DNA from 2 places in the Phycicoccus jejuensis genome. Region 2 is predicted to be linked to the other one. Evidence: riboswitches for the same ligand, from Rfam matches in the RefSeq annotation. Region 2 holds a riboswitch; the other holds the start of a gene.
What was found. A riboswitch is a leader RNA that binds a small molecule or an ion and turns the genes downstream of it on or off. The one in region 2 is predicted to bind glycine.

Region 1: it holds a riboswitch for glycine, as region 2 does, so the genes downstream of both, gcvP (aminomethyl-transferring glycine dehydrogenase) here and gcvP (aminomethyl-transferring glycine dehydrogenase) in region 2, are expected to answer to the same signal.

Annotation. Positions count from the first base shown of each region.
Region 1 is NZ_CP085209.1:698,935-704,688, forward strand. Features, by position in the region: gene LG324_RS03185 (3-oxoacyl-ACP reductase) at 1-113, shown strand, start outside; gene LG324_RS03190 (gamma-glutamyl-gamma-aminobutyrate hydrolase family protein) at 113-811, shown strand; gene LG324_RS03195 (FadR/GntR family transcriptional regulator) at 1,031-1,834, shown strand; glycine riboswitch at 1,974-2,070, shown strand; gene gcvP (aminomethyl-transferring glycine dehydrogenase) at 2,219-5,101, shown strand; gene gcvT (glycine cleavage system aminomethyltransferase GcvT) at 5,098-5,754, shown strand, end outside.
Region 2 is NZ_CP085209.1:2,573,970-2,579,723, reverse strand. Features, by position in the region: gene LG324_RS12250 (DUF881 domain-containing protein) at 1-427, shown strand, start outside; gene gcvH (glycine cleavage system protein GcvH) at 455-841, shown strand; gene LG324_RS12240 (FHA domain-containing protein) at 948-1,406, shown strand; gene LG324_RS12235 (MerR family transcriptional regulator) at 1,417-2,100, shown strand; gene LG324_RS12230 (bifunctional nuclease family protein) at 2,143-2,634, shown strand; gene LG324_RS12225 (MerR family transcriptional regulator) at 2,794-3,381, shown strand; glycine riboswitch at 3,432-3,528, shown strand; gene gcvP (aminomethyl-transferring glycine dehydrogenase) at 3,601-5,754, shown strand, end outside.

The DNA of each region.
Region 1 (5,754 bases), 1.9 Mb from region 2:
CGGAGATGGCCAATGCTGTTTTGTTCTTGGCCTCCGACGAGTCAAGCTTTATCACCGCCTCTACCTTCTTGGTGGACGGCGGCATTTCAGGCGCCTACGTTACCCCTGTGTGATGCACCCGGTCATCGGCATATCTGCCGCTCGTGAAACCTCGCAATGGGGGGTGTGGGACGAAGTAGCGGACGTTCTGCCCGCAAGCTATTCGCAGTCTGTGGAACGGGCTGGCGGGGCGCCAGTGCTGCTCCCGCCGAGCGTCCCGCGGGTAGCCGCATCGGTGGTACGTCGGCTGGACGGGCTCGTGATCGCCGGGGGCCCCGACGTGCAGCCGATGAGGTACGGGGAACGGCCGCACGAGCGGACTATGGGCTGGCGCGAGGACCGTGACGCGTGGGAGCTCGCCCTCCTCGACGAAGCCGCCAGGATCAACCTGCCCGTGCTAGGCATCTGCCGAGGCATGCAACTCATGGCGGTGCACGCTGGGGGAGTGCTTGAACAGCATGTGCCTGACCGCGTCGGCTCACAGCAGCACTCGCCGGGTGGGAACTCGTACGGCGACATCGCGGTTGACATCGTTGTCGCCAGCCGACTGGCTCGAGCTATAGGGGCGCGGGGCGCCGTGAGGTGTCACCACCATCAAGCGGTCAGCGCCCATCCGGGCTTCGAACCAGTCGCCTGGGCCGCCGACGGAACCCTGGAGGCGATGGAGGACCCGCAACACCCGTTCCGGCTTGCAGTGCAATGGCACCCGGAGACCCAGGAGGACGCGGGCTTGTTCAGGGCATTGGTCGCAGCCGCGGCGGCGGCTCCTTGATCGGCGTCCTGGTCGCGGTGCGTTCACTCGTCCAGCGAACCAGCTTGACGGGCCCCACGCGCCCTCCTCGCTCCACGGCTCGGCTGGTAGACGTTCGGTGTGCGGCTCAGACGATGGACGATGCTGCGGGAGCGCCGCCCTGCCACGTGAGACCTGCGTTAAGTATTTCCGGGAGCATTAGCGAGCGATGGCACCAAGGTCGCGACTATGGTGACCGAAATGAATGACGAGTCCGCCAACGAGGCCCTGCTCCGACCGGTGCGGTCGGGCAATGTCTTTGAAGAGACCGTCAACCGGCTATTGCAGCTGGTGTGGCTTGGCGTGTACGAGCCCGGTGACGCCCTGCCGCCCGAGCGGGAACTCGCAAGTAAACTGGGAGTGGGCAGGGACACCGTCCGGCAGGCGATCAAGTCACTATCGGACGCGGAATACTTCACCACCAAGCGCGGACGGTACGGAGGGACGTTTTTCGCAGACACGGTGCCGAGGCGCCACTCGACGGTGTCGAGACGTGTGTGGACGCCAGCGGACATTGCTGACCTGCTCGGCATGCGTGAAGTCCTCGAGGTTGGGGCCATCCGGTTGGCTTCGAGGCGAACCCTGACGGCTGTGGAGCGCGACGTGCTGTGGATGCGTCTCAGTGAGGTTGAGCAGGCCGGACCGGACGATTATCGAAGGCTGGACTCTCGCCTGCACCTGACTTTTGCAGAACTGGCAGGGGTACGAACGTTGACCCCACTGTTAGCCGACAACCGTATGGCGCTCAACGAACTGCTCGATCAGATACCGCTGCTCGGCCCCAACATTGCGCACTCCAACCACCAGCACCGTGCCGCCGCGATGGCCGTGCTGACAGGCGACGAGTCAGGCGCAGCCGGAGCAATGCAAGAACACCTGTCGGGGACGGCGGCCCTTCTCCATGGGTTCCTGGACGGGGCGCCGACGCGCCAGGGCAACGAGGATCGCGACGCGACCGATCTTGTTGAGACCGGTCCCCATGGGCCGCCCGGGCTCCCCTCCTAACGCACCCTGTCGACGTGTCCTTACAGCTTGACCCACCAGGGTCGCGATACTTTCGCTGAGCTCCATCCCGTGGTCCGTTGACATCACTCGGTGCCACGACTACGTTCTAGACTTAGATAACTGAAGACTATTCGCCGCTTGAACCACAGCGGGAGAGTCCTTCCTCTACTCGAGGGGGGCGCCGAAGGAGCAACTCTCCCCGAGAATCTCTCAGGCCCCGTTACCGCTGTCGTGAGGCGAACTCTGGAAAGTCAGGACTAGTGTCCTGCACCCACGGTGCAAGTTGCCCACTCGGCAGCGAAGCTCTCAGGTTTTCCGATGACAGAGCGGGGAGGCCACCCACCAGGTGTCGCATTCGCGGCCCTAGGACCAGGAGCCTCTGCTATGACATCGTTGAGTGCAGACGACTACGACCGCGGTTTTGTTGGTCGTCACATCGGTATTGACGCCGAAAGTCGCGCCAAAATGCTCGCCGAGATCGGTTTTCCGGATCTGGACAGCTTGATCGACACGGCTGTCCCTGGGAAGATCCGCACCACCAGCGGTCTTCGTCTGCCGGAACCGGCCACGGAGGCCGAAGCGGCCGGAGAACTGGCGACCCTTGCGGGAAGCAATGTCGTTTCGGTGCCAATGATCGGTCTCGGCTATTACCCATCGCTTACCCCAGCGGTGATCCGGCGCAACGTGCTTGAGGATCCGGCCTGGTACACGGCCTACACCCCTTACCAACCCGAAGTCAGCCAAGGCCGACTTGAGGCGCTGCTGAACTTCCAGACGATGGTCGGCGATCTGACGGGTCTGCCCATGTCCAATGCCTCCCTTTTGGACGAGTCCACTGCAGTGGCGGAGGCCGTTATGGTCATGCGCCGCGGATCGACGTCAAAGTCCAGCAAGGTGCTGGTCGACACGGACACGTTGCCGCAAACCCTCGACATTCTTCGGACACGCGCCACGGCAGTTGGAGTGGAGGTCGTCGAAGTCGACGTTACCCAGCCGCTGCCGAAGGATGACTTCTTCGGCCTAGTTGTCTCCTACCCCGGCGCCTCCGGAGCGGTCCGTGACCACCGGCACCTCGTGCGCAGCGCGCAGGACCGCGGCGCCCTAGTCACCATCGCCGCCGACCTTCTGGCCCTGACCATGTTTCTCTCGCCGGGAGAGTGCGGCGCCGATATTGCGGTCGGATCAACCCAGCGCTTCGGGGTGCCGTTGTTCTACGGTGGCCCTCACGCCGGTTACATCGCGGTGCGTGACGGGCTGCAACGTCACCTTCCCGGACGATTGGTAGGTGTCTCTCGGGACAGCGACGGGAAGCCCGCGTACCGCCTGTCGCTGCAAACGCGAGAGCAGCACATCCGTCGCGACAAGGCGACCTCCAACATCTGCACCGCCCAAGTGCTGCTGGCCGTCGTAGCTTCCATGTACGCGGTCTACCACGGCCCTGTCGGGCTGAGACGAATCGCGGAACGGGTCCACGCCCATGCCAACGCCATCGAAAGCGGGCTCCGAGAAGTTGGTATACCGGTCGTACATGGCGCTTACTTCGATACCTTGCTGGTGCGCGTCCCGGGCCATGCCGACGAGGTGCTCGCGGCCGCGGCCGCTAAGGGCCTGCGGCTGCGGGGGGTGGATTCCGACCACGTCGGAGTCAGTTGCTCCGAGATCACCACCAGCTCACACGTGGACCTGGTACTTGAGGCGTTCAGCACCCTTGAGCAGGTCGACGTGATGGATCAGCGGAAACCCGATGCCATGCCCTCGACGCTGCGGCGCGAGAGTCCGTTCCTCACGCATCAGGTTTTCCACAGCTATCGTTCAGAGACCGAGATGCTGCGGTACCTACGTCGCCTTTCGGCTCGCGACTTTGCGCTGGACCGAGGCATGATTCCGCTGGGTTCATGCACTATGAAACTGAATGCGACGACCGAGATGGAGCCGATAAGCTTGCCCGGCTTCGCGAACTTGCATCCGTTCGCCCCCGCCGAGGACGCCTCCGGATACACCGAGCTTGTGCGCCAATTGGAGGGGTGGTTGGCCGAAATTACCGGTTATGCCGCGGTGTCAATTCAGCCCAACGCCGGCTCGCAGGGGGAGTTAGCGGGACTTTTGGCCATTAGGGGTTGGCACCGGGATCGCGGAGACGAGCAGCGAGATGTCTGCTTGATCCCTTCTAGCGCGCACGGGACGAATGCTGCGTCCGCGGTCTTGGCGGGGATGCGAGTCGTTGTTGTGGGTTCTCACGACGATGGCACGATCGACTTGGGGGAGCTGGAAAAAAAGTGTATTGAGCACACTGACAACCTGGCCGCCATCATGGTGACCTACCCGTCGACGCATGGTGTCTACGAGGACAGCATCACCCAGCTCTGCGACGTCGTGCACGCGCATGGGGGACAGGTGTACGTGGATGGGGCAAATCTCAACGCCCTACTTGGTATCGCCAAGCCCGGCGAGTTCGGAGGCGACGTCTCCCACCTGAACCTGCATAAGACTTTTTGCATCCCCCATGGTGGAGGTGGACCCGGGGTCGGGCCGGTCGCGGTAGCGGAACACCTAGTTCCGTATATGCCGACCCACCCCTTACATCCAGACGCCGATCGTCGCGGGAACCACGGAAGCATCAGCGCTGCTCCCTACGGGTCAGCCGGGATCCTTCCCATCCCGTGGGCGTACATCCGGATGATGGGTGGCTCCGGCTTAACCGAGTGCAGTCACGTTGCCGTGCTGAACGCGAACTATGTCGCCCATCGACTGGCGTCACACTTCCCAATTCTGTTCACCGGCGAAGATGGGTTGGTCGCACACGAGTGCATCGTCGACATCCGACCAGCCACTGCGAAGACCGGGGTCACCGTCGAGGATGTCGCCAAACGGCTGATCGACTACGGCTTCCACGCCCCCACGATGTCTTTCCCGGTCGCGGGCACGCTGATGATCGAGCCGACCGAGTCTGAGAGCCTCGCGGAGATCGACCGGTTCTGTGATGCGATGATCGCAATTGCAGCCGAGATAAAGCAGGTAGCCGCGGGCACTTGGTCGGTGGAGGAGAGTCCGCTGCGCCACGCGCCCCACACCTTGGCGGATCTCGTGGGTCAATGGGGGCGCTCGTACCCGAGAACAGTCGGCGCGTTCCCGGCCGGTGTGGATCCCGACAAGTACTGGCCTCCCGTGGGGCGCATCGAGAACGCGCATGGTGACAGGAACCTCGTCTGCTCTTGCCCGCCCCCTGAAGCGTTTGCCGCTGTGGGACCACAGGGAGCTTCGGCATGACGTCGCCTCTAGCGGCAAGGACCACACCGCTGCATGACATTCATCGGCAACTCGGCGCGACGCTTACAGACTTCGCCGGCTGGTCTATGCCGCTGAAGTACACGTCTGAAGTCGCAGAACACCACGCGGTCAGACGCGCGGCGGGGATGTTCGATCTGTCCCACATGGGTGAACTCGAGTTGAGTGGCCCCGAGGCCGGAGCCGCCCTCGACTACGCCTTGGTCAGTATGCCGTCACGGATGCAGGTTGGTCAGGCCCGCTACTCCATGCTGGTTTCCGCCAACGGCGGCATCCTCGACGACCTCATCGTGTACCGACTCACTCAAGAGAAGTTCATGGTTGTGGCCAATGCCGCCAATGTGCGAAGGGTGTACGAGGAACTGGTGGCACGGGCAAGCGGTTACACGAGCGAGGTTCGCGACGCCTCCGCGGAGTGGGGCCTGATCGCGGTCCAGGGGCCCTCGTCGGCGCTGATTGTCGCCGAGGCGACCGGGGATGACGTGTCGGGTCTCACCTATTACTCGGTCGCTGGAGCCAGGGTGGGCAAGCATGATGTGCTGCTGGCCCGTACCGGGTATACCGGCGAGGACGGCTTCGAGGTGTACTGCGCGGCGGACGCCGCCGTTGAGGTCTGGTCGGAGTTCGCCGTTCTG
Region 2 (5,754 bases):
CGCGCTCGGCATCCTCGCGGGTACGGCACCCGCGAAGGGCCCGGGCATCCTCCTGCGCATCGAGGACCCGCAGCGCCTGGTCCGCCAGAACCTCCTCCTCGACGCCGTCCAGGAGCTGCGGGCCGCCGGCGCCGAGGCGATCCAGGTCGGGGACGTGCGCGTCGTGGCCTCGACGTGGTTCGCCGACACCGACGGCGGCGGCATCTCGGTGTCCGGGTCCGAGGTGACCCCGCCCTACGTCATCCGGGCCATCGGCGACCCCAACACCCTCGCCGGGGCCATGCAGATCCCCGGCGGCGTCACGGCCACCGCGCGCCGGGCCGGCGCCGAGGCCTCCGTCGACATCCGCGACGAGGTGGAGGTCGACGCGTTGCTGAGCGTCACCACGCCTCAGTACGCTCGCCCCGTACCCACGAGCACCCCCTGACGCGACCGCGTCCGAGACAGGAGAACCATGAGCGACCTCGAGTACCCCGCCGGCCTGCGCTACACCGCCGAGCACGAGTGGGTCCGCGAGGAGGACGGGGTCGTGCGCATCGGCATCACCGCCTTCGCGCAGGAGGCCCTCGGCGACGTCGTGTACGTCAGCCTGCCGGCGGTCGGTGACTCCGTCGTTGCGGGCGACACCTGCGGCGAGGTCGAGTCCACCAAGTCGGTCAGCGACCTCTACGCGCCGGTGGCCGGCGAGGTCACGGCGGTCAACGACGCCCTCGACGCCACCCCGGAGCTCGTCAACTCCGACCCCTACGGCGAGGGCTGGATGTACGAGCTGCGCCCGTCGGACGCCGCGGCCGTCGCCGCGCTGCTCGACGTCGACGCCTACCGCGCCCAGCTCTCCTGATCACTGCCCTGCGCAACCGGTTTCCCCCGGGACCGGGACTTCCGCGCCGACGTGATCTAGGGTGGCAGGTCCCGGCGACCGCCGACGGAGAGGGTGGTAGGACGACATGACTGGCGACGAGCGCGGCGAGCAGCAGCAGCCGCCCGTTCCCGAGCCCACGACGATGCGCCTGCAGGCGGTCGAGGGGACCCGGGTCGAGCCGCAGAGCGAGGCCGAGCACGTCCTCACGAAGGCGGACCTCGCCACCGTCGAGGCGCTGCGGGCGGGCACGGCCCTCCTCGTCGTGCTCCGCGGGCCGAACACCGGCGCGCGCTTCCTCCTCGACGACGACGAGGTCGTCTCCGGTCGTCACCCCGACAGCGACATCTTCCTCGACGACGTGACGGTCTCGCGCCGGCACGCGGTCTTCCAGCGCTCCGGCGGGACCTTCGTCGTGCGCGACGTGGGCTCGCTCAACGGGACGTACGTCAACCGCGACCTCGTCGACGAGGCGGAGCTGTCGACGGGCGACGAGGTGCAGATCGGCAAGTTCCGGCTCGTCTTCTACGCCTCGGCCCAGGCCTGACGCCCCCGCCGTGCGACCCCTGACCATCGGGGCGGTCGTCGCGGCCCTCGCCGAGGACTTCCCGGACGTCACCGTCTCGAAGGTGCGCTTCCTCGAGGCCGAGGGTCTCGTGACGCCCGAGCGCACCGGGTCGGGCTACCGGCGCTACACCGAGGCCGACGTCGAGCGCCTGCGCTACGTCCTGCGGGCCCAGCGCGACCTGTTCTGGCCGCTGCGGGTCATCAAGGACTCGCTCGAGGCCCTCGAGCGCGGCCTGGTGCCGGACGGCCCGGGTCGCCCGCCGGTCGTGCCCGACCCTGCGGCGGACCCCGCCGTGCCCGCCGTCGCCGAGCTCGTCGAGACCGGCACCCCGCTCCGGCTCACCCGGGCCGAGCTCGCGACCGCCGCGGGCCTCGACGCCGGTCTCGTCGCCGACCTCCTCGACCACGGCCTGCTGCGTCCGGGGGCCGACGGGATGCACGGGCGCGAGGACCTGCGCGCCGCCCGCGCGGCCGCGGGCCTGGCCCGTTTCGGCGTCGAGGCCCGGCACCTGCGCGCGGCGCGGACCGCGGCCGACCGCGAGGTCGGGCTCGTCGAGCAGGTGACCGGCGGCCTGCGCGGCGAGGACCGGCGCCGCGCCGCCGCCGAGGTCACCCACCTCGTCCTCACCCTCCACACGGCGCTCGTACGTGCCGGCCTCGACACCTCCGGATGAGCGCCCGGGCACGGCGTCGGGGTCGCGAGGTACGGTGACGGGGTGAAGCTCATGGACGTCCTCGGCGTGCGGGTCGAGATGCCGGGCAACCAGCCGATCGTCCTGCTCCGGGAGCGCGACGGCGTCCGCTACCTGCCGATCTGGATCGGCGCGGCGGAGGCCACGGCGATCGCGTACGCCCAGCAGGGTGTCGTGCCCCCGCGCCCGCTCACCCACGACCTGCTGCGCACCGTCATCGACGACCTCGGGCACACGCTGACCCGGGTGCGGATCGTCTCGCTCCAGGACGGCGCGTTCCACGCCGCGCTCGACATCGACGGCGGCGGCGAGGCCGGCGGCACGACGATCGACTCCCGCTCCTCGGACGCCATCGCCCTCGCGCTGCGCGCCGGCGCCGACATCGTCGCCGAGGAGGCGCTCCTCGACGAGGCCGGGGTCGAGATGGCCGAGAGCGAGGACGACGAGGTCGAGAAGTTCAAGGCCTTCCTCGAGGACGTCTCCGCCGACGACTTCGACACCGAGACGGGGTCCTGACCGCGACACGCCGGTGAGGGTACGGGGCCTGCGGTCGTTGACCGCCGTCACAGCCGCCCCTACTGTCACACCAGTCACAGAAGTGGCCGGGAGAGTGACGTCGATGTCATTCCCGGGCGTATCGTCGTCCGGAGCAGCCGGCACCATCAGGAGGTAGGCGTGGGCTCCACCGGAGAAGCGCGACAGGGCGGCACCCCCGCGCCCGTCGTCGCGCAGGGCGTGCTGTTCGCCGACGACCTGCCCCAGCTCGACGACGAGGTCGGCTACCGCGGCCCCACGGCGTGCAAGGCGGCCGGCATCACCTACCGCCAGCTCGACTACTGGGCGCGCACCGGGCTCGTCGAGCCCTCGGTCCGCTCGGCGGGCGGCTCCGGCACGCAGCGCCTGTACGGCTTCCGCGACATCCTCGTGCTCAAGGTCGTCAAGCGGCTCCTCGACACCGGGGTCTCGCTCCAGCAGATCCGTGGCGCCATCACCGTGCTGCGCGCCCGTGGGGTCGACGACCTCGCCGGCATCACCCTCATGAGCGACGGCGCCTCGGTCTACGAGTGCACCTCGAACGACGAGGTCATCGACCTGCTCCAGGGCGGCCAGGGCGTGTTCGGCATCGCCGTCGGCAAGGTCTGGCGCGAGGTCGAGGGCACGCTCTCGGACCTGCCGAGCGAGCGGGCCGCCTCCGAGGGCGGTGCCGAGGCGATCCAGCCCGGCGACGAGCTCGGCGCCCGCCGCATCGCCCGTCTCGCCTGAGTCCGCCACCCCGGCCGCCGGCGCCTCCGGTGGTAGGTTGACCCTGCCGCTCACACCGTGCGGGAGAGTCCCCGGCACTGCCGGCCGGGGCGCCGAAGGGGCAATTCTCCCCAGAACCTCTCAGGCGCAAGGGACCGCACGGGACAGGCACCTCTGGAGGGTCCACCGACCCGACAGAGGGGGAGGACGTCAGCATCGTCTGCCCTCCGGAGGACCTTCGTGAGCACGCCAGCCCTTCCCGCCTTCGCCGCCCGACACATCGGCCCCCGCGAGTCCGACCTCGCCGGGATGCTCAAGGTCGTCGGGCGCGAGTCGCTCGAGGACCTCCTCGCCGCCGCCGTGCCGGACGGCATCCGCTTCGAGGGCGCTCTGGACGTCGAGGCGGCCGGCTCCGAGGCCGCCGTCGTCGCCGAGCTGCGCGAGGTCGCGGCGCGCAACCGCGTCGTCCCCTCGCTCATCGGCCTCGGCTACTACGGCACCCTGACGCCCGCCGTGATCCAGCGCAACGTGCTCGAGAACCCCGCCTGGTACACGGCGTACACGCCCTACCAGCCCGAGATCTCGCAGGGCCGTCTCGAGGCGCTCCTCAACTTCCAGACCGTCGTCGCCGACCTCACGGGCCTACCGACCGCCGGCGCCTCGCTGCTCGACGAGGGCACCGCCGCGGCCGAGGCGATGACGCTGATGCGCCGCTCGTCGAAGGCCGCCGCCGACGCCGTGCTCGTCGTCGACGCCGCCGTCTTCCCGCAGACGCTCGCCGTCGTGCGCACCCGCGCGGTGCCGCTCGGGCTCGACGTCGTCGTCGCCGACCTCACCGAGGTCGCCTCGGCCGAGGCGCTGCGCGCCGCCGCCGGCGACCGCGACGTCTTCGGCGTCCTGCTCCAGTACCCGGCCGCGGACGGCCGCCTCCACGACCTGCGCGCCGTCGCCGACGCCGCGCACGAGGCCGGCGCGCTCGTCACCGCCGCCGCCGACCTCCTCGCCCTCACCCTCGCCACGCCGCCGGGGGAGTGGGGCGCCGACGTCGCCGTCGGCACGACCCAGCGCTTCGGGGTGCCGATGGGCTTCGGTGGCCCGCACGCCGGGTACATGAGCGTGCGCGCCGGGCTCGAGCGCACGCTGCCGGGCCGGCTCGTCGGCGTCTCCGTCGACGCCGACGGCGCGCCGGCCTACCGCCTGGCCCTCCAGACCCGCGAGCAGCACATCCGCCGCGAGAAGGCGACCTCGAACATCTGCACCGCGCAGGTGCTGCTCGCCGTCATGGCGAGCATGTACGCGGTCTACCACGGCCCCGACGGCCTGCGTGCCATCGCGCTGCGGGTGCACGCGCACGCCGTAGCCCTCGCCGACGCGCTGCGTGCCGCGGGCGTGGAGGTCGCGGACGTCCCGTTCTTCGACACCCTCGCCCTGCACGTCCCGGGGCGGGCCGACACCGTCGTGGCCGCCGCCCTCGCCGAGGGGGTCAACCTCTGGCAGCACGACGACGACACCGTGTGGCTGAGCGTCGACGAGACCACCGACACGACCGTGCTCGGCAAGGTCGCCCGCGCGCTCGGCGCCACGGCCCCCGAGCGGGTCGAGGTCGCGGCCCCGGCGTGGCCCGAGGCGCTCGTGCGCACCTCCGAGTACCTCACCCACCCGGTCTTCTCGGCGCACCGCTCCGAGACCGCGATGCTGCGCTACCTGCGCCGCCTCGCCGACCGGGACTTCGCGCTCGACCGCGGGATGATCCCGCTCGGCTCCTGCACGATGAAGCTCAACGCGACGACCGAGATGGTCGCGGTCACCTGGCCCGAGTTCGCGAACCTGCACCCCTTCGCACCGCACGAGCAGACCCGCGGCATCCGCGGCCTCGTCGACGAGCTCTCGCAGTGGCTCTGCGAGGTCACCGGGTACGACGCGGTCTCGCTGCAGCCGAACGCGGGCAGCCAGGGCGAGCTCTCCGGCCTGCTGGCCATCGCCGCCTACCACCGCGCCAACGGCGACGACGAGCGCCGCGTCTGCCTCATCCCGAGCAGCGCCCACGGCACGAACGCGGCGAGCGCGGTCATGGCGGGGATGAAGGTCGTCGTCGTCGGCACCGACCCGGTGTCGGGCAACGTCGACCTCGACGACCTGCGCGCCAAGATCGAGCAGCACCGCGACACCCTCGCCGCGATCATGGTCACCTACCCCTCCACGCACGGCGTCTTCGAGGACACGATCACCGAGCTCTGCGGGCTCGTCCACGACGCCGGCGGCCAGGTCTACGTCGACGGCGCCAACCTCAACGCGCTCGTCGGGCTCGCCCGGCCGGGCAAGTTCGGCGCGGACGTCTCGCACCTCAACCTGCACAAGACCTTCTGCATCCCGCACGGCGGCGGTGGCCCCGGC